4 regions of the Streptomyces sp. NPDC058086 genome follow, and region 3 is predicted to be linked to each of the others. Evidence: riboswitches for the same ligand, from Rfam matches in the RefSeq annotation. Region 3 holds a riboswitch; each other region holds the start of a gene.
The links. A riboswitch is a leader RNA that binds a small molecule or an ion and turns the genes downstream of it on or off. The one in region 3 is predicted to bind thiamine pyrophosphate.
Positions count from the first base shown of each region.

Region 1: another riboswitch for thiamine pyrophosphate. It lies ahead of thiC (phosphomethylpyrimidine synthase ThiC); the one in region 3 lies ahead of ACFVWD_RS24720 (thiamine ABC transporter substrate binding subunit).
Region 2: another riboswitch for thiamine pyrophosphate. It lies ahead of ACFVWD_RS26045 (purine-cytosine permease family protein); the one in region 3 lies ahead of ACFVWD_RS24720 (thiamine ABC transporter substrate binding subunit).
Region 4: another riboswitch for thiamine pyrophosphate. It lies ahead of thiO (glycine oxidase ThiO); the one in region 3 lies ahead of ACFVWD_RS24720 (thiamine ABC transporter substrate binding subunit).

Region 1 covers NZ_JBHVST010000015.1:100,033-105,122, reverse strand. Annotated here, with positions in the region: gene thiC (phosphomethylpyrimidine synthase ThiC) at 1-1,295, opposite strand, end outside; TPP riboswitch at 1,288-1,465, opposite strand; gene ACFVWD_RS14755 (YibE/F family protein) at 1,537-3,087, shown strand; gene ACFVWD_RS14750 (SsgA family sporulation/cell division regulator) at 3,150-3,587, opposite strand; gene ACFVWD_RS14745 (IclR family transcriptional regulator) at 3,688-4,452, opposite strand; gene ACFVWD_RS14740 (DUF5326 family protein) at 4,826-5,038, opposite strand.
Region 2 covers NZ_JBHVST010000035.1:12,751-17,840, forward strand. Annotated here, with positions in the region: gene ACFVWD_RS26030 (alanine racemase) at 1-507, shown strand, start outside; gene ACFVWD_RS26035 (intradiol ring-cleavage dioxygenase) at 524-1,423, shown strand; gene ACFVWD_RS26040 (maleylacetate reductase) at 1,438-2,520, shown strand; TPP riboswitch at 2,586-2,680, shown strand; gene ACFVWD_RS26045 (purine-cytosine permease family protein) at 2,670-4,073, shown strand; gene thiD (bifunctional hydroxymethylpyrimidine kinase/phosphomethylpyrimidine kinase) at 4,117-4,923, shown strand; gene ACFVWD_RS26055 (NAD(P)H-binding protein) at 4,991-5,090, opposite strand, start outside.
Region 3 covers NZ_JBHVST010000032.1:20,496-25,585, reverse strand. Annotated here, with positions in the region: gene ACFVWD_RS24725 (ABC transporter permease) at 1-861, opposite strand, end outside; gene ACFVWD_RS24720 (thiamine ABC transporter substrate binding subunit) at 837-1,913, opposite strand; TPP riboswitch at 1,993-2,111, opposite strand; gene rlmN (23S rRNA (adenine(2503)-C(2))-methyltransferase RlmN) at 2,207-3,313, opposite strand; gene ACFVWD_RS24710 (DUF6479 family protein) at 3,448-3,813, shown strand; gene ACFVWD_RS24705 (phosphatidate cytidylyltransferase) at 3,913-5,043, opposite strand; gene frr (ribosome recycling factor) at 5,043-5,090, opposite strand, start outside.
Region 4 covers NZ_JBHVST010000088.1:4,567-9,656, forward strand. Annotated here, with positions in the region: gene thiE (thiamine phosphate synthase) at 67-717, opposite strand; gene ACFVWD_RS43000 (Rv2175c family DNA-binding protein) at 850-1,221, opposite strand; gene ACFVWD_RS43005 (NAD(P)/FAD-dependent oxidoreductase) at 1,303-2,541, opposite strand; TPP riboswitch at 2,723-2,834, shown strand; gene thiO (glycine oxidase ThiO) at 2,832-4,037, shown strand; gene thiS (sulfur carrier protein ThiS) at 4,034-4,234, shown strand; gene ACFVWD_RS43020 (thiazole synthase) at 4,238-5,032, shown strand.

The DNA.
Region 1 (5,090 bases), on a different contig from region 3:
GTATAGAACGGAGCTTCATCGCAGATCTCCTGCTGAAGGTCGATGTTCTCCTTGATCTTGTGCATCGGGACATGTCCCGGGCCCTCGATCATCGTCTGTACATGAAAACGCTTCGCGATCGTGTTGAGTTCCCCGAGCGTCCTCAACTCCGCGAACTGAGCCGCGTCGTTGGCGTCCGCGATCGACCCGGGCCGCAGCCCGTCGCCGAGCGAGTACGTGACGTCGTACGCCGCGAGGATCTCGCAGAGTTCCTCGAAGTTCTCGTAGAGGAACGATTCCTTGTGGTGCGCGAGGCACCAGGCCGCCATGATCGAGCCGCCTCGCGAGACGATGCCGGTCTTGCGGTTCGCGGTGAGCGGCACGTACGGCAGCCGCACGCCCGCGTGGACCGTCATGTAGTCCACGCCCTGCTCGGCCTGCTCGATGACCGTGTCCTTGTAGATCTCCCAGGTCAGCTCCTCGGCGCGGCCGTCCACCTTCTCCAGAGCCTGGTAGAGCGGCACCGTACCGATGGGGACGGGGGAGTTGCGCAGGACCCACTCCCGCGTGGTGTGGATATTGCGGCCGGTGGACAGGTCCATGACCGTGTCCGCGCCCCAGCGGGTCGCCCAGGTCATCTTCTCGACCTCCTCCTCGATGGAGGAGGTGACGGCGGAGTTGCCGATGTTGGCGTTGACCTTCACCAGGAACCGCTTGCCGATGATCATCGGCTCGATCTCCGGGTGGTTGACGTTCGCGGGCAGCACCGCGCGACCGGCGGCGATCTCCTCGCGTACGACCTCGGGGTCGACGTTCTCGCGGACCGCCACGAACTCCATCTCGGGCGTGATCTCGCCCCGCCGGGCGTACGCGAGCTGCGTGACCGCCTCTCCTGGACGGCCTCGACGCGGCTGACGCGGCCGCCCCGGGAAGACCGCGTCGAGGTTGCGCAGGCCCCCTCGCGGCGAGGTGTGCTTGATTCCGTCGTCCTCGGGACGGACGGGACGGCCCGCATACTCCTCGGTGTCACCGCGGGCGATGATCCAGTTCTCGCGCAGTGGCGCGAGACCCCTGCGTACGTCGGTGTCGACGATCGGATCGGTGTACGGGCCAGAGGTGTCGTACAGCGTGACGGACTGCCCGTTGGTGAGGTGCACTTGACGGACCGGCACCCGCAGATCGGGGCGCGAACCCCCGACGTATCCCTTGTGCCAGCCGATGGACTTCCCGGCCTCCCGCGGCTGTTCGCCCTCGGGCGCGGCAGGCGCCTCGCCGATCTGGCTGGAGGCAGGCGTGCGTACGTCCTTGTTGGTCATGAGACCTACTCCCTACGCCGGCATTACCCGGTAACAGGTTCGGCGGTCGACGCAGCGGATTCCGTCTGCCGACGTCCCTTGTGAAACATCACTCGTTCCACGTGAAACATCGCTAAGACGGAGGTCAGCGCCCTCTCAGCCCGGTGCTCCGAGCTCCCGCGTGTGCAAAGGTGACTCCACGCTAGCGTCATATCTGGCGCGGTGAACAGAGGGCCCTCGCCGTTCTTGCGATGATCGGTCGGTGACCACAACGCAGCAGCCCCCGTTCCCGCCGTCCGAGCCGCCGCGCCGACGCGGTCCCGGAGACGGCTATGGACCTGGTTCCGGAGACGGCCGCGGACACGGGCCGGGCGGTGGCCCCGGTCCGAGGGGCGGTCATGGGCACGGCTCCGGGGACGGACATGGGTCTGGGTCTGGGTCTGGGGACGGGCCTGGGAAGGGACCCGGGCCGGGGAATGGGCACAGCCCTGGGGACGGGCACGGGTCTGGGCACTCGCACAGTCACAGCCATGGGCCCGCCACGCCCGTCTCCAAGCATCTGCGCAAGGTCATCGCGGCCATTCTGATCCCCTTCGCCGCCGCGGTGGTTGTGGGTCTCGCGGTGCTCTGGCCCGGTGGCGCCCCGTCCCACGAGCGCACCGGCGTCGGCTTCGACCGGCAGACCCAGCAGGCCACGGTCACCAAGGTCGACAAGGTCAGCTGCAAGTCCGTGAACGCGTCGGGGGAGACCCCGACCGGCGACACGTCCACCGCCGAGGGCTCCTCCGCGCAGCAACAGGCAACGGGCGACTGCAAAAAGGCGACGATCCGGATCGACACCGGCAAGGACAAGGGCCGTACGTTCACGGAGATCATCCAGCCCGACCAGTCACGGCAGTTGCACGAGGGCGAGAAGGTCGTGGCCGCGTACGAGCCCTCCGCGCCCAGGGACCTGCAGTACTCGGTCACCGATGTGAACCGGAAGTTCCCGATGGCCCTGCTCGCCGGGATCTTCGCGCTGGCCGTCGTGGTGGTGGGCCGGATGCGTGGTGTCATGGCGCTGGTCGCACTGGCCATCAGCTTCGTGATCCTGACCTTCTTCATCCTGCCCGCGATCCTGCAGGGCTCGAATCCGCTGGTCGTGGCCGTGGTCGGGGCGAGCGCGATCATGCTGATCGCGCTCTACATGTGTCACGGCCTCTCGGCCCGTACGTCGGTGGCGGTGCTCGGCACCCTGCTCTCCCTGGTGCTGATCGGCATCCTCGGCTCGGAGTTCATCGGCTGGGCGGCGCTGACCGGCAACACGGACGACAACACCGGTCTGATCCACGGCCTGTATCCGTCCATCGACATGAGCGGTCTGCTGCTCGCGGGCGTCATCATCGGTTCGCTCGGTGTGCTCGACGATGTGACGGTGACGCAGACCTCGGCGGTCTGGGAGCTGCACGAGGCCAGCCCGACGATGGGCTGGCGCGATCTGTACCGCGCGGGCATCCGGATCGGCCGTGACCACATCGCATCGGTCGTCAACACGCTCGTCCTGGCGTACGCGGGTGCCGCGCTTCCCCTGCTGCTGCTCTTCTCGATCGCGCAGAGCAGTGTGGGCACGGTCGCCAACAGCGAACTGGTCGCCGAAGAGATCGTGCGCACCCTGGTCGGCTCGATCGGCCTGGTCGCCTCGGTGCCGGTGACCACACTGCTGGCCGCCCTGGTGGTCTCCGCGGACCGTCCGGCAGTCCCGGCCGCCGCCACGGAGCCTGTCGAGAGCAGGGCGCCGGCACGCGGCGGGAAGGGCCGTCGCCGCAAGCGCTGAAGCCTCCCCACCCCCGCGTCACCGGTGAGGAAGCACACGCCACTTGTGGGTTGCTGGGGGCTTCAGCCCGCGCTCTGCTCCTCCGCCAGGATGCGGTCCAGCGCCTCGTCGAGGTGGGCGTCGAAGTCCGCGAGGGAACGCTCCTGCCCCAGCGGCACCAGCTTGTCCGTGCGGTCGAGGAAGGCCACGAGCGGCGCCGCCCCGGACCGGAACAGCGCGTGGTCGCCACCCACCTGGAGCCGGATCAGCACCTCGCCGAACGCCTCCGGGTCGGCGGGCGCGATGTGCACATCCCCGTCACCGCACGGCCGTCCCACGCCGTCGATCAGCAACTCCCGCCCGAACGCCCAGGTCACGGGCGCGTCGCCGGGCAAGTGGAAGGTCAGCCGCACGGCGTAGGGATCACAGGTCTCGTATCGCAGCTCCACCGGAATGCGGAAAGAGAGCTCCTCCGAAACGAGGAAGCTCATCATGACCTCTGCCTGTACCGACTCGCGCATCGCCTACCCCGTCGTTTTGCCGTCGACCGGCCAGGAATCATCCCCCTGACTCTGCTGAAATATTGCTCAACGTGCACAAGAGATCACAAGGAGTGAGTTTTCAGATACTGATAGAGATCGCGAGTGTCCCCAGTAGCCTGCCGATCTCACCTTGCAATTGCCGCGCCGCGGGCAGCAGTCGATCGGCCTGGTGAAGTGGGAGAGAAAAGGCCATTGCGGCGGCAGTTGTGCCGACCGTGATGGGAAGGGCCGCACAGACCGTGCCCAGCGCGTACTCCTGGCGCTCAATAACGGGCTCCATCCGCCCCGTCCGCTCCAGCCGCCGCAGCAGACTGGCGTTGTCACGCACCGTATAGGGAGTGATCGACTGCACGGGGTAGCGGTCGAGATGATCCCGGCGGGCCTTCTCGTCGAGCTGCGACAGCAGACACTGGCCGATCGCATGGGCGTGTCCGGTCTCCCGGAAGTCCGCCCACTCCTCCACCGCCGGATTCCCTGGAGTGTCGGCGACGCACATGACCTCGATCTCGCCCTCACGGTAGACCGCGTAGTACACGGGCGCACCGATCGAATCGCGCCACTGGGCAAGCGTCTCGCTCACCGCGCTGCGACGTTTCTGCTGCGCTCCGCTACTGCCCAACCGCTCGGCGGCCTCACCGAGGAAGAACAGCCCCCTGTCGCGGCAGAGATAGCCCTCGTGGACCAGGGTCCGCAGCAGGTGGTAGGCCGTCGGCAGCGCGAGCCCGGCCTCCCGGGCGAGCTGCTTCGCCGGGGCGCCGTGCTGGCGCGCGGCAACGGCCTCCAGGAGACGCATCGCCCGCTGCACGGAGCCGATCAGCGTCGTGGGATGCGGCTCCGACGACACGGCTTCCAGGGGAGGAGTGCGCGCATCCGGCAGGGGGGTGCGCGCCTCGGCAGGTGAGGTGCGCGGTTGGGCGGGCGGGAGACGTGTCCCCGCGGAAGCGCTGGACCGCTGGAGGGGTGGGGCGGGTGATTGTGCGGGTGCGGTGTCAACCGTGGCCAAGGGGCACTCCCGAAGCGCGAGGGGAACCGCCCGTGCGGGGAAACACGGGAGGGGGCTGTGCGCTGCCCGCGGGGGTCGGCCCCGCGTCGAATTCCGGACTGTAACCGCCCATCACCGCATGCAGACGGCCTCGCCGGAAAACTTCCCTCGGCCGAGGGAACCTTGAGTTCCCTTTCCCGACCTGCCCGTTACCCCTCGCTCACCCGGTTGTGTCTCACCAGTCGCTGCGCGACGACGAACTCGACATGAACTTCCGTACTACGTAGATCAATCCGCCGACGAGGGCGACGAAGACCAGGATCTTGAAAAGCAGGCCGATCAACACACTGAGCACGCTGACTATCACCGTGCCGAACACGACCAGAGCGATGACCGGCACCGCGATCCACTTCACCCACCACGGCATCCCGCTGAAGATCTCTCGCATCGCCCTTGTCCTTAGCCTCTCTACGCCCGTCGCCCCAAGTCCGGGACTCTGA
Region 2 (5,090 bases), on a different contig from region 3:
CGTTTCGACTGGCAGTCGTACGGCGAGGGACTCGCCCGACTCGTCGCCGCGCACCCGGAACTGACCCTGAGTATCGAGCCCGGTCGCGCGCTGACCGCGTACTGCGGCTGGTACGCGAGCGAGGTGCTGGACGTCGAGCACGGCGCACACGAGGACTTCGCCGTCGTCCGCGGTGGCGCGGTGAACCTGCGCACGTCGGCGTCCAGGAGGCCCGACCAGCCGTGGCCCGACCAGCCCTGGTCCGTACTCGAAGTGGACGGGTGGCCCTACTCCTGGCCGCGGCCCGTCGTGCGCCGTGAACGGGTCACGCTCACCGGCCAGTTGAGCACCTCCAGGGACGTCCTGGTCCGGGACGTCCGGGCGCCTGGGCTGCGGGCCGGCGACCGTGTGGTGTTCTCCCTCGCGGGCGCCTACACCTCGTCCGTGCCCCACCGGGCGTTCGCCAGGTTTCCCGAGCCCGGCTTTCACTTCGTGGACCCGGGCACCGACGGCGATCAGTCCCGATAACACCACGAGGAGCGGCATGACAGACGAACCGAACCGTTCGACGACGGCCGATGCCACGACCGACTTCACGCACGGCATCACCGACGCCGTCGTCGACAGCCTGCGGGGCACGGCCGATCCGCGTCTGCGTGAACTGCTCGGCGCGCTCACCCGTCATCTGCACGACTTCGTGCGCGAGACGGAGCCGACGATGGCGGAATGGGAACGCGCGATCGGATTCCTGACCGCGACCGGGCAGCAGTGCACCGACACCCGCCAGGAGTTCATCCTGCTGTCGGACGTGCTCGGCGTCTCGATGCTCGTGGAGACGCTGGACGGCCGCCGCGACCCGGGTGCCACCGAGTCGACGGTCCTCGGCCCGTTCCACCTGACCAGATCGCCGATCCGCGCACTCGGCGCGAACCTCGACCTGGTGGGCAGGGGCGAACCGTGCGTGGTCAGCGGCCGGGTACTGGGCAAGGGCGGCACCCCGCTGCCGGGCGCGGTCCTCGACGTGTGGCAGGCCGACTCCGAGGGCTACTACGACGTACAGCAGCCGGACGTCCAGCCGGCCGGCAACGGGCGGGGCCTGTTCACGGCCGACGCCGAGGGCCGCTTCTGGTTCCGCACCTGTGTACCGAGCCCGTACCCGATCCCCACCGACGGCCCGGTCGGTGAACTGCTGCGCGCCACGGCCCGGCACCCCTACCGCCCCGCCCACATCCACTTCATCGCCTCGGCCGAGGGCCACGCCCCGGTCACCACGCACATCTTCGTCGCGGGCAGCGACTACCTCGACTCCGACGCGGTGTTCGCGGTCAAGAAGAGCCTGGTCCAGGACTTCACGGAGACCGACGACCCGTCCCTGGCGGGGGAGTTCGGCGTCCCGAACCCCTTCCGCAACGCCCGCTTCGACCTCGTACTGGAACCGGAATGAGCACCATGACCGACATGAACACCCCGCTCGACTTCTCGTACGAGACCCAGCCGGCGCGGATCGTCTTCCGGCCCGGCGCCGCCGTCTCCGCCACCCCCGACGAGGCCGCCCGGCTCGGGCTGCGCAGGGTGCTGGTGGTCTGCGGCGGCAGGGGCGAGGACACGGCACGCGCGGTCGCGGACGCCCTGGGCGACGCCTGTGCGGGGCTGCACGCCGAGGCCCGGATGCACGTACCCGTCGAGGTCGCCGACCGGGCCGTCGAGGCGGCGCGCGCGGCCGGCGCCGACGGGTGTGTCGCGGTCGGCGGCGGTTCGGCGATCGGCCTCGGCAAGGCGATCGCGCTGCGCACCGGCCTGCCCCTGATCGCCGTGCCCTCCACCTACTCCGGCTCCGAGATGACCCCGGTCTGGGGACTCACCGAGCACGGCGCCAAGCGCACCGGACGCGACCCCGCCGTCCAGCCCCGCAGCGTCGTCTACGACCCCGAACTCACCCTCTCGCTCCCCGTCCCCCTCACCGTCACCAGCGGCGTCAACGCGCTCGCCCACGCCGTCGAGGCCCTCTACGCGCCCGACGCCTCGCCCCTCGTCTCGCTCATGGCCGAGGAGGGCGTACGGGCGATGACACAGGCCCTGCCGCTGGTGGCCGCCGCCCCCGGCGACCTCGACGCGCGCGGCCGGGCCCTGTACGGCGCCTGGCTCTGCGGCGCCTGTCTCGGCGCCACCACCATGGGCCTGCACCACAAGCTGTGCCACGTCCTCGGCGGCACCTTCGGCCTGCCGCACGCCGAGACGCACACGGTGGTCCTCCCGTACGCCCTCGCCTACAACGCGCCCGCCACGCCCCGGGCGATCACCGCGCTCTCCAGCGCCCTGGGCGGCACCGACGATGTCCCCCATGCCCTGCGGGCGCTGGCCGGGGACCTCGGCGCTCCCCGCAGCCTCGCCGAACTCGGCCTCAAGAAGACCGACCTGGCGGTGGCCGCCGAACAGGCCGTCGCACAGACGTATCCGAACCCGCGCGAGGTCACCGTGGACGGTGTGCTGGCGCTGCTGACGGCGGCGTACGAGGGCGGGGAGCCGAGCGTCGGCGAGTAGGCCGCGGTGCCGTGCGGACCCCTCCCCCTGGGGCATACCGTGCCCGCCGGGCTATCCTGACCGCCGAACCGGACACGGGGTGCCCCGCACGAGGGCTGAGATCACACCCGTCGAACCTGAACCAGTTAGGACTGGCGGAGGGATGTCTCATGTCGTTGCCGTATGCCCGTAACGCTCGCGGCGAGGTGGCCGTCGGAGGCCCGCAGGGCGTTTTCGACGGGCGGATGCCCTCCGCCCCGGGGGACCTGCACGTCGAGGCGCGTGGAATCGCCCCGGTCCCGGAGGACCACCGCTACGGCGGCCCCGGCCGTCTGTTCACCGTGTGGTTCGCCCCCAACCTGACCATGACCGGCGTGTTCACCGGCACCGTCGGCATCGCTCTCGGCCTGGACTTCTCCACCGCGCTCGCCGCCGTCGTGCTGGGCACCCTCCTGGGGGCGGTACCGACCGCGTACCTCGGCACCTGGGGGAGCCAGACCGGCGCCGGACAGCTGCCGCTCGCCCGCCTCGCGTTCGGCCGGGCCGTGGTCGTCCCCGGCGCCCTGCAGTGGCTGTCGTCCATCGCCTGGGACGCGCTGATCGGCCTCTTCGGCGGGGACGCGCTGGCCCAGCTGTGCGGCTGGCCGTTCTGGCTGGGTGTGCTCGTCATGATGGCGGCGCAGGGGGCGCTCGGCGTCCTCGGCTACGAGGCGATCCACCGGCTCCAGACCGTGATGACCTTCGCCCTCGCCGCCGCGTTCGTCGCCCTGACCGTGAAGCTCCTGAGCGGCGCCCACACCACCCCCGCCGCAACCGCCCACGGCGCCGACCGGGCCGGGGCCTTCGTTCTGACCTGCACCATCGCGCTCAGCCTTGCGCTGTCGTGGGCCCCGTACGCGAGCGACTTCAGCCGCTATCTGCCGCGCACGGCGTCCCGCCCGCGCATGTTCTGGTACACCCTGGCCGGCGTCAGCGTGTCCTTCGTGGCCGTCCAGGCGCTCGGACTGTGGGGCGCGGCCGTCTTCAACGACCAGACCGCCCGCGGCGTCGACACCCTGCTCGGCGGGGGCGCCCTCGGCGCGTTCGGGCTGCTCGCCGTGGCGCTCGCCGCGCTGAGCAGCAACGCCATGAACGACTACAGCGGCTCGCTCGCCCTGCAGACCATGGGCGTACGGCTGCCGCGTCCGGCCGCCGCCGCGCTGGCCGCCGTCCTGGGCTTCCCGCTCGTGCTGTGGATGCACGCCGCCGACACCACGGCCCGCTTCCAGAACGTCCTGCTGTTCGTCGGCTACTGGATTCCCGGGTTCGTCGCGATCGTCGTCGTCGACTGGCTCGCCCGGGCCAGGGCCCGCGGCGGCGCACCCGTCGACCTGGCCGCCGAGAGCGCCCGCCCGCGTCCGTGGTGGCCCGCGCTCGTGGCGTTCGGCGCCGCCTTCGCCGCCGCGGTGCCGTTCATGAGCACCAGCCTGTACGTCGGCCCCGTCGCGCATGCCCTGCACGGCGCCGACACCGCCTACGGGGTGGCGTTCGTCGCGGCCCTGCTCGTCTACGCCCCGCTGCGCCTGCGCCGCTGACCCCGCCCCCCTCTCACCCCCTTCGTACGGAGTGACACCCACCATGCCCGCGAACAAGCCGACCGCCCCGCCCCGCGTCCTGACCATCGCCGGATCGGACTCCGGGGGCGGTGCCGGCATCCAGGCCGACCTGAAGACCATGCTCGCGCTGGGCGCGCACGGGATGAGCGTGCTCACCGCCGTCACCGCGCAGAACTCCCTCGGCGTACAGGGAGCCTGGGAGCTTCCCGCCGAGGCGGTGCGCGCGCAGTACCGCAGCGTCGTGGACGACATCGGTGTGCAGGCCGTGAAGACCGGCATGCTCGCCTCGCCCTTGCTCGTCGAGACCGTCGCCGAACTGCTCTCGGACGTCGGCGCGCCCGTGGTGGTGGACCCGGTGAGCGTCTCCAAGCACGGCGACCGGCTGCTGGCGGACGACGCGCTGGACGCCGTACGGACCGCCCTGCTGCCGCTGGCGACGGTGGCCACCCCGAATCTCGACGAGACCGCCGAGCTGACCGGGATCAAGGCCACCGGTGAGCGGGACATGTCCCGGGCCGCGGAACAACTGCTGTCGTACGGGCCCCGCTGGGTCCTGGTGAAGGGCGGCCACCTGCCCGGCGAGGCCGTCGACCTGCTGACCGACGGCACCGAACAGCACTGGTTCCGGGCCCCGCGCCACGACAACCGCCATACGCACGGCACCGGTTGCACCCTGGCCTCGGCCATCGCGGTGGGGCTGGCGCAGGGGCGGGCGGTGCCGGAGGCGGTGCGGCTGGCGAAGGAGTACGTCACCGGCGCGATCGCCGCGGGATTCGCCCTGGGCTCGGGCCTCGGACCGGTCGACCACGGCTGGCGGACGCGCGCCTGAACGCCGCGGGTCCGTCCGCACGGCGGACGAGGCCGTCGTCCGCTGCGACCGACGGGGAACCCGGACGTCAGCCGGTCGGCGTGATCGTTGTCTTCAGGACGTCCGCCAAGGCCGTCGTGGGGCGGCCGAGCAGGCGGCCCAGCGTGGGGTCGGCCGGAGCGAACTGT
Region 3 (5,090 bases):
CACCTCCGGAGCCACCAGACGCAGTGCGGTCTCCCGGCGGCGTACGGTCCAGGCGTGCACGGCGAGGATCGCGCCGACCGCCACGAACTGGACGATCGTCAGCACCGCCGCGGTCGCGAGGTCGAAGATCTCCGAGGTCTGCCGGTAGATCTCGACCTCCAGGGTGGAGAAGGTCGGCCCGCCGAGGATCTGCACCACACCGAACGAGGTGAAGGTGAAGAGGAAGACCATCAGCGCGGCGGCGGCCACGGCCGGGCTCAGCGCCGGCAGCGTCACCTTGCGCCAGGCCGCGAACCGGGAGGCACCCAGCATCCGCGCGGCCTCCTCCTGACGCGGGTCGAGCTGCGACCAGAGCCCGCCGACGGTCCGTACGACCACCGCGTAGTTGAAGAAGACGTGCGCGAGCAGAATCGCCCAGACGGTGGTGTCCAGCCGTACGCCCCACAGCTGATCGAGGAGTCCGCCCCGGCCCACCAGGGCCAGGAACGCCGTACCGACCACGACCGTCGGCAGCACGAACGGGACCGTCACCACCGCTCGCAGCACCTGCTTGCCCCTGAAGTCGAAGCGCGCGAATACATACGCGCCGGGGAGCGCGATCAGCAGCGTGAGCGCCGTGGAGGCGAGCGCCTGCCAGGTGGTGAACCACAGGACGTGCCGGATGTCGGACTGCGCGAGCACCTCACCGATCCGCCCGAACCGCCAGACCCCGTCGATCTTGAGGCCGCGGGCGACGATCGCGGCGACGGGGTAGGCGAAGAAGACGGCGAAGAACGCGACGGGCAGGGCCATCAGCCCGATCCGCGTCGCGCTCTCCTTGCGTCTCCTCCGAGGCGCTACTTCAGTACGAGCGAGGTCCACGACTTGACCCACTGGTCACGGTTGTCGGCGATCTTGGCGGGCGCCAGGGTCTCGGGATCCTTGGCCTGCGGGCCGAACTTCACGAACTCCTCGGGCACCTGGGCGGTCTCGCGGACCGGGTACACGAACATGTTCAGCGGCATGTCGTCCTGGAACTCGACGCTGATGAGGAAGTCGAGAAGCGCCTTGCCGCCCTTGGTGTTCTTCGCGTTGCTCAGCAGCCCCGCGTACTCGACCTGGCGGAAGCAGGTGCCGCTCGCGACCCCGGTCGGCGCGGTCTTCGGCTTCGGGTCGGCGTAGATCACCTCGGCGGGCGGGGAGGAGGCGTACGAGACGACCAGCGGCCGGTCGGCCTTGGCCTTCTTGCCTCCCGCGGACCCGGAGAACTCGTCGTTGTAGGCCTGCTCCCAGCCGTCGACCACCTTCACGCCGTTGGCCCTGAGCTTCTTCCAGTAGTCCTGCCACCCGTCGTCGCCGTACTTCGCCGCGGTCCCGAGCAGGAAGCCGAGGCCGGGCGAGGACGTGGCCGCGTTCTCGGTGACGAGGAGGTTCTTGTACGCGGGCTTGATCAGGTCGTCGAACGAGGCGGGCGGGGCCAGCTTGTGCTTGCTGAAGTAGGCCTTGTCGTAGTTGACGCAGATGTCACCGGAGTCGATGGGCGTGACCCGGTGCTTGTCCTGGTCGATCCGGTACTGCTGGACGATCTGGTCGGAGCCCTTGGCCTCGTACGGCTGGAACAGCCCGTTGTCGAGCGCACGGGACAGCAGGGTGTTGTCGACGCCGAAGAAGACGTCGCCCTGCGGGTTGTCCTTGGTGAGGATGGCCTTGTTGACGGCCTGCCCGGCGTCGCCGTCCTTGAGGACCTTGACCTTGTACCCGGACTGCTTCTCGAAGTCCTGCAGCACGCTCTTCGACACAGCCCATGAGTCGTGGCTGACGAGCGTGACGGTCTTGGAGTCCCCGGCGCCGCCGCTGTCGGAGGACCCGCACGCGGACAGCGTGACGAGGCCCAGCCCGATGGCCGCGGCCGTGGTCGTCCTCTTGATGCTCACTGAATTCCTCCTGGGATGACCAGGAAGAGACGCGGCCCTGCCCGGGATCCTCGGAAGGTTCCCGGGCAGGGCGCAACAGCTTGAGTGATGCCCGAACTTCCTACCCAGAATGACCTGGGCAAGGTTCAGAGGGTCTGCGGCCCACCGGTGCTCCGGCTACCGCACTCTCAGCGCTGTGGCGCTCCCCTGTCGGAATATGAAGATGTCGGAAATTGAAATTGCACTGACTGACAGTGGCCGGCACCAGCCGCCATCGACTGAAAAGGCGCTGCCGGGCACTGCCGCCGATCAGACTATCGCTCGGTCGCGGCCAGCTGTCCGCATGCCCCGTCGATCTCCTGGCCCCGGGTGTCCCGGACGGTCACCGGCACCCCGTGAGCCGCGATCGCCTCGACGAACGCCTTCTCGTCCTCGGGCCGCGAGGCGGTCCACTTCGAACCCGGCGTCGGGTTCAGCGGGATGAGGTTGACGTGCACGGGCTTGCCCTTGAGCAGCCGCCCGAGCCGGTCACCACGCCATGCCTGGTCGTTGATGTCCCGGATGAGGGCGTACTCGATGGACAGCCGGCGCCCGGACTTGGCCGCGTACTCCCAGCCTGCGTCGAGCACCTCGCGCACCTTCCACCGCGTGTTGACGGGGACGAGGGTGTCGCGCAGCTCGTCGTCAGGGGCGTGCAGCGAGATGGCGAGACGGCACTTGAAGCCCTCGTCGGAGAACCGGTGGATGGCGGGCACCAGCCCGACCGTCGACACGGTGATCCCGCGCTGCGAGAGCCCGAGCCCGTCCGGCTCGGGGTCGGTGAGCGCGCGGATGGCGCCCACGACCCGCTTGTAGTTGGCGAGCGGCTCGCCCATGCCCATGAAGACGATGTTGCTCAGCCGCGCCGGGCCGCCCGGGATCTCACCGTCTCGCAGGGCCCGCATCCCGTCCACGATCTGGTGCACGATCTCGCCCGTGGACAGGTTCCGGTCCAGCCCGGCCTGTCCGGTGGCGCAGAACGGGCAGTTCATCCCGCAGCCCGCCTGCGAACTGATGCACATGGTCACCCGGTCCGGGTAGCGCATCAGGACGGACTCGACGAGCGTGCCGTCGAACAGGCGCCACAGGGTCTTGCGGGTGGTGTCCTGGTCGGTCGACAGATGCCGCACGACCGTCATCAGCTCGGGAAGCAGCGCCTCCTGGAGCTTTCCGCGCGCGGCGGCCGGGATGTCCGTCCACTCCGCGGGGTCGTGCGCGAACCGCGCGAAGTAGTGCTGCGAGAGCTGCTTGGCGCGAAACGGCTTCTCACCGATCGCGGCAACCGCCTCTTTGCGCTCGGCGGGCGTGAGGTCGGCGAGGTGCCGCGGCGGCTTCTTGGCTCCGCGGGGGGCGACGAATGTGAGTTCTCCGGGCTTAGGCATGGCCATACCAGTGTCGCAGATGGATCGGAGTGACCCGCGGCCCGAGTTTCCGGGGTGATCGTCGATGGTGCCGCCGGCGTTCGGTGCGGTCGGAGCGGCCGGTTCGATGGGTAATTTGCGGGTATTTGCATGATATGAGTACTGCATCGATGTATTTGGCGGAGCCCAGCGGTCTGATCAGCCTCGCGCTGTTCCTGATCGCCGTGGCACTCATCACGCTCCTGGCCGGCAGCTTCTGGCTGAGCTGCCGTATGCGGACCCGCGCACCGCGTCTGCCGCGCGCCGAGGAACAGCCGCACGTGCCGCAGGGTGGCCCGGTCCGCGAGATGCGGGAGATCCGGGAGCCCGCCGAGATACCCAAGGTGACCAAGGGTCAGCACGCTCTCACCCCGTACGAGCTGACCCACATGTCGACCCGCACGAGCCCGTCGCAGAAGCGAGAGCGCTGGCACGACGGCGGGAGCGGCTCGTTCGGCAGCGGTGGACTGGGCCACCACTGACGCCGATCCGTCGACCACGCTGCGAAAAGGGGCCCGCCGCCCTGTGGACGACGAGCCCCTCACCGACATGTGCGCAGGTCAGCCGGATCCCATGACAGGTCAGGCGGATCCCACGAAGAGCACCAGCAGCAGCCAGACCACCGGCGCGGTCGGCAGCAGCGAGTCCAGCCGGTCCATGATGCCGCCGTGACCCGGCAGCAGGGTGCCCATGTCCTTGATGCCCAGGTCCCGCTTGATCATGGACTCGCCGAGGTCGCCGAGCGTGGCGGTGGCCGCGACCGCGAAGCCCAGGATCAGCCCCTGCCACCACGTGCCGTCCTCGATCAGGTACTGCATGCACAGCGCGCCCCCGACCATCGCGAAGGTGACCGCTCCGAACAGGCCCTCGCGGGTCTTGCCGGGGCTGATGCGCGGCGCCAGCTTGTGCTTGCCGAAGCGCCAGCCGATCGCGTACGCGCCCGTGTCGCTGACGACCGTCAGCAGCAGGAACGTCAGGACGCGGCGCGGACCGTCGTCGGCGGTCAGCATCATGGCCACGAACGTCGCCAGGAACGGCACGTAGAAGGCCGCGAAGACGCCCGCCGTGACGTCCTTGAGATAGCCCTCGGGCGGTTCCGTCATCCGCCAGACCAGGACCGCCAGCGCGGTGAGCGCCATCGCCACCCACGCGCCCTCGGCACCCCGGACGTAGCCGGAGACGACCATCGCCGCACCGCCCACCGCCAGCGGGACGAGCGGCGCCTTGATGCCCTTGCGTTCCTCGAGCCGTGACGTGAGCTCCCACAGGCCCACCACCACGGCGACCGCTATGACCCCGACGAACACGGCCTTGACGACGAACAACGACGCGACGATCACCGCACCGAGCCCGACGCCGACCCCTATCGCGGCACCCAGATCGCGTCCCGCACTCTTCTTCTGCGGCGCGGGGGCGGGCTGTGGGACGGGGCTGGGCATGGGCTCCTGCGGCTTCTGCGACGGGGTCCCGAGGGATCCCGCCGACGGGGTGTCGTCGCGGAACAGGGGGCCACTCAGCCGAGCGGCCCCCCGGTCGTCATCCTGGTCTCCGCCGTGTGCGGGTACGTCGGGCACGATGGGCATGGGGCGAGTCTGCTGCGCGTTATGCGCATCGTATGCGGGACCCGCCGGGGCTGCCCCCTGGACAGGCCCCTGCTCGGACGGCCCCCAGTACCCGGCTTGTGGCGGCGCCCCCCAGGAAGAGTCGTTCATCAGACCTCGAGCAGCTCCGCTTCCTTGTGCTTCAGGAGCTCGTCCAC
Region 4 (5,090 bases), on a different contig from region 3:
TGGGACAACCGGTCCAACCGTTGGCCGGACCATCGACGCGCCCGCTGTGCCTGACGCGGCCGCCGCTTACGCCTGACGCAGCCGCTTGGCGAATTCTCCCGCCGCCGCGCCGGGATCCGCCGCCTCGGTGATCGCCCGTACGACGACGACGCGGCGGGCGCCCGCCTCCAGTACCTCGTCGAGGTTGCCGAGGTCGATGCCGCCGATGGCGAACCAGGGGCGGTCGGTGGCGAGGGAGGCCGTGTATCGGACCAGGCCCAGGCCCGGGGCGTGGCGGCCGGGCTTGGTGGGGGTGGGCCAGCAGGGGCCGGTGCAGAAGTAGTCCACGCCGTCCTGGACGGCGGCGGCCGCCGCCTCGGACTCGGCGTGCGTGGAGCGGCCCATCAGGACCTCGTCGCCGAGGATCGCGCGGGCGGCGGGGACCGGGAGATCGCCCTGGCCCAGGTGGAGTACGTCGGCGCCGATGGCATGGGCGACGTCCGCGCGGTCGTTGACCGCGAGGAGCTTGCCGTGGCGGGCGCAGGCGTCCGCGAAGACCTGGAGGTGCTCCAGCTCCTCGGCGGCCTCCATGCCCTTGTCACGCAGCTGCACGATGTCGACGCCGCCGGCCAGGACCGCGTCCAGGAACTCGGCGAGGTCGCCCTGGCGCTTGCGGGCGTCCGTGCAGAGGTAGACGCGGGCGTCGGCGAGGAGGGTGCGGGCGGCGTTCTCGGGCATGCGTGTATCCCCCGTGGTGCGGTGCGTACGGCTGTCGTACGCACCCTACGGATGTGATGCGGTGCGTACGGACCGCGGCGGCCGGGGTGGTCCGGGGCCGGCCGTGGTCCGTACGCCGGACGGTCGGTCGAATCAGACGGCGAGCGCCTGGGCGCGGCGCTTCACCTCCGTGCCGCGATTCTCGCTCAGCGCCTGCGCGGGGGTGCCGGGCAGGCTCGGGTCGGGGGTGAAGAGCCACTCGAGCATCTCTTCGTCGGAGAAGCCGTCGTCCCGCAGGAGCGTCAAGGTGCCGACCAGGCCCTTGACGACCTTCTGTTCGTTCCCGTCGATGAAGGCGGCGGGGACGTGCAGCGCGCGGTTCTCACCACGGCGTACGGCGATCAGCTGGCCCTCCTTGACCAGCTGCCGGACGCGGGTCACCTCGACGCCGAGCTGTTCGGCGATGTCGGGGAGGGTGAGCCAGGCGGGGACGAGAGCATCGATCTTTGCGTCAATCTCGGTCACGGGACAAGCCTGCCATCCCGGACTGACACTCGGTACCCGAGCGCCCCCCGGACCGCCGTCCGGGCGACGGAAACCGGGCGGTCATGCCGTGGCGTCCTTCAGAGGGCGGGACGGGTCGGCCAGGATGTCCGGGTTCATGGGCATGCCTGCCTCGATCAGGCGGCGGCCCTGGGCCAGGTCACGGGGCCGCCCCACGGCCAGGAGGGCGACGAGGCGGCTCTCGCGGAGCCAGCAGACCGTCCAGGCCGCGCCCGACGGGTCGCCCCGCCAGATGGTCGTATCGGCGGGGGTGTGATGGCCGACGTACTGGACGAAGCGGCCGAACTGCTCGGACCAGAAGTACGGGACCGGGTCGTACGCCACCGGGGCCTCGCCGATGATGTTCGCCGCGACCGTGCGCGGCGCCTGGAGGGCGTTGTCCCAGTGGTGGACGAGGAGGCGCTCCTCGTAGCGGCCCGACGGGAAGGAGGCGCAGTCGCCGACCGCGTAGACGTCCGGCACGGAGGTGCGCAGGTGGCTGTCGGCCACCACCTCCCGGTGGGCGCCGAGCTCGACGCCGGAGCCGGCCAGCCAGGCGGTGGCGGGGCGCGCGCCGATGCCGACGACCACGGCGCCCGCCGGCACCCGCGAGCCGTCGTCGAGGACCACCGCGCCGGGCTCGACGCGCTCCACGCGCGCGTGGGTGCGCAGCGAAGCGCCGCTGTCCGCGTACCAGGCGGTCATCGGCGCGGCCACCTCCGCGGGCAGCGCCCCGGCCAGCGGCCGGTCGGCGGCCTCGACGACCGTGACCGCGCACCCGGCCTCACGCGCCGCCGTCGCGAACTCCGCGCCGATCCAGCCCGCCCCCACGACCACGATGTCGTGCTGCTGGGCGAGCACGGGGCGCAGTCGCTCGGCGTCGTCCAGGGTCCGCAGCAGATGGACGCCGGGGACGCCCTGCGCGCCGGGCAGCTGGATCGGTTCCGCGCCGGTCGCGAGGACCAGGACGTCGTAGGGCACCGGTCCTGCCTCGGTGTCCAGCTCGTGGTCTGCGGGGCGCAGGCCCAGCGCCTCGCAGCCGAGTCGCAGTTCGATGCCCAGCGCCTCGAAGTCGATGTCGAAGGCGGAGCCCTCGGCCTTGCCGAGCAGCACCGCCTTGGACAGGGGTGGCCGGTCGTACGGCTGGTGCGGCTCGGCGCCGATCAGCGTCACATCCCCGGTGAAACCCTGTTCCCGCAGGGCGACCGCCGTCTGCACGCCGGCCATGCCCGCGCCCACGATGACGACCCGCCGTGCCGTACGCCCCTGCGTCCGCACCTGTGCCCGCGTCTGCTCGCTCACCTGATCACCATAGACAACTGACAATCTGTCAGTCAGGGGACGTGCGCAGTGACCTGTTCCACAACGGATCTCGCCGTCCTTCTCGTGGTCCGCGAACCGAGTGCGCGTACCGACCCGCGAACGGGCCCCGGACGGAGGCTCCCTTACTGAGACATACGGCAGCGGGCTAGGGTGGCGAACGTAAAGCACTCGCGGGAGCCCGGACGCACCGGGCTGAGAGGGAGGCTGGCGGCCTCCGACCGTACGAACCTGATCCGGGTCATGCCGGCGAAGGGAGGGGCTGGACGCCCATGTCGCCTACGCGTACACCTGCACGTTCATCGGATGCGCCGTCATCGGCCGCACGTACGTCGGATGTCCTCGTCATCGGGGGCGGGATCATCGGTCTCGTGACCGCCTGGCGGGCCGCGCAGCGTGGGTTCACCGTCGCGGTCGTGGACCCCGAGCCGGGCGGCGGGGCGGCACGGGTGGCCGCCGGAATGCTCGCCGCCGTCACCGAGCTGCACTACGGCGAGCAGACCCTGCTGGGCCTGAACCTCGCCTCCGCGCGCCGCTATCCCGACTTCGCCGCCGAACTCACCGAGGTGAGCGGCCAGGACCTCGGCTACCGCCGGTGCGGCACGCTGGCCGTCGCGCTGGACGCCGACGACCGCGCCCACCTGCGCGAACTGCATGCCTTGCAACACCGCTCGGGGCTCGAATCGGAGTGGCTCAGCGGCCGGGAGTGCCGCCGTCTGGAGCCGATGCTCGCGCCGGGCGTGCGCGGCGGGCTGCGGGTCGACGGAGACCACCAGATCGACCCGCGCCGGCTCGCGAAGGCCCTGGTCACGGCGTGCGAGCGGGCCGGAGTGAAGTTCCACCGGACGTGGGCGGAGCGCCTGACCGTCGTACGGGACCGGGCCGCCGGGGTCGTCACGACGGACGGTGAACAGCTGGCCGCGGGGCAGGTGGTGCTCGCCGCCGGGAGCCTCAGCGGGAAGCTCCCGGGCGTGCCCGCCGACGTACTGCCGCCCGTACGGCCCGTGAAGGGTCAGGTACTGCGGCTGACCGTGCCGAAGCGGTACGCGCCGTTCCTGAGCCGCACCGTGCGGGCCGTGGTGCGCGGCAGCCAGGTCTATCTGGTGCCGCGGGAGAACGGTGAGCTCGTCGTGGGCGCCACCAGCGAGGAGCTGGGCTGGGACACGACGGTGACCGCGGGCGGGGTCTACGAGCTGCTGCGCGACGCCCATGAGCTGGTGCCCGGAATCACCGAGCTGCCGCTCACCGAGACGCGCGCGGGCCTGCGGCCGGGGTCGCCCGACAACGCGCCACTGCTCGGCCCGACCGCGCTCGACGGGCTGCTGCTGGCCACGGGGCACTACCGCAACGGCGTCCTGCTCACGCCCGTCACCGGGGACGCCATGGCGCACGTCCTGACCACGGGCGAGCTTCCGGAAGAGGCCCGCCCCTTCGCCCCCGGGCGCTTCAGCACAGCACTCACGGAGCAGACCGTATGAACATCTTCGTCAACGGAGAGCGACGGCTCGTCGCCGCCGACACGGCCCTCGACAAGCTCGTCGCCACCCTCACCGTCGCGCCCTCCGGCGTCGCCGCCGCGCTCAACGAAACCGTTGTCCCGCGCACGCAGTGGTCGTCCACGGCCCTCTCCGAGGGAGACCGCGTCGAAGTCCTCACCGCAGTCCAAGGAGGCTGAACCATGGCCGACGACCCGTTTGTCCTCGGAGGTACGTCCTTCACGTCCCGGCTGATCATGGGTACGGGGGGTGCGCCCAGCCTCGACGTCCTGGAGCGGTCGCTCGTGGCGTCCGGCACGGAGCTGACGACGGTCGCGATGCGCCGGGTGAATCCCTCGGCGCACGGCTCGGTGCTGTCCGTGCTCGACAAGCTGGGCATCCGGGTGCTGCCGAACACGGCGGGGTGCTTCACCGCGGGCGAGGCCGTGCTGACCGCGCGGCTCGCGCGGGAGGCGCTCGGTACGGAGCTGATCAAGCTGGAGGTCATCGCCGACGAGCGGACCCTGCTGCCGGATCCGATCGAGTTGCTGGACGCCGCCGAGACGCTGGTCGACGACGGTTTCACCGTGCTGCCGTACACCAACGACGATCCTGTGCTCGCGCGGAAGCTGGAGGACGTGGGCTGCGCGGCGGTCATGCCGCTCGGGTCGCCCATCGGGTCCGGTCTCGGCATCCGCAACCCGCACAACTTCCAGCTGATCGTGGAGCACGCGCGTGTGCCGGTGATTCTGGACGCGGGGGCCGGTACGGCGTCGGACGCGGCGTTCGCGATGGAGCTGGGGTGTGCGGGCGTCATGCTGGCGTCGGCCGTGACCCGGGCGCAGGAGCCGGTGCTGATGGCCGAGGGCATGAAGCACGCGGTGGAAGCCGGGCGGCTTGCCTGGCGTGCGGGGCGGATTCCCCGGCGGCACTTCGCCTCCGCGTCGTCTCCTGCGGAGGGGCTGGCGCGGTTGGATCCTGAGCGTCCTGCTTTCTAGGCACCCGGCGCTGGTGTGTTTTTTCTCCCGCCCGCGCACCGCCCGTTTCCAGTCGGCT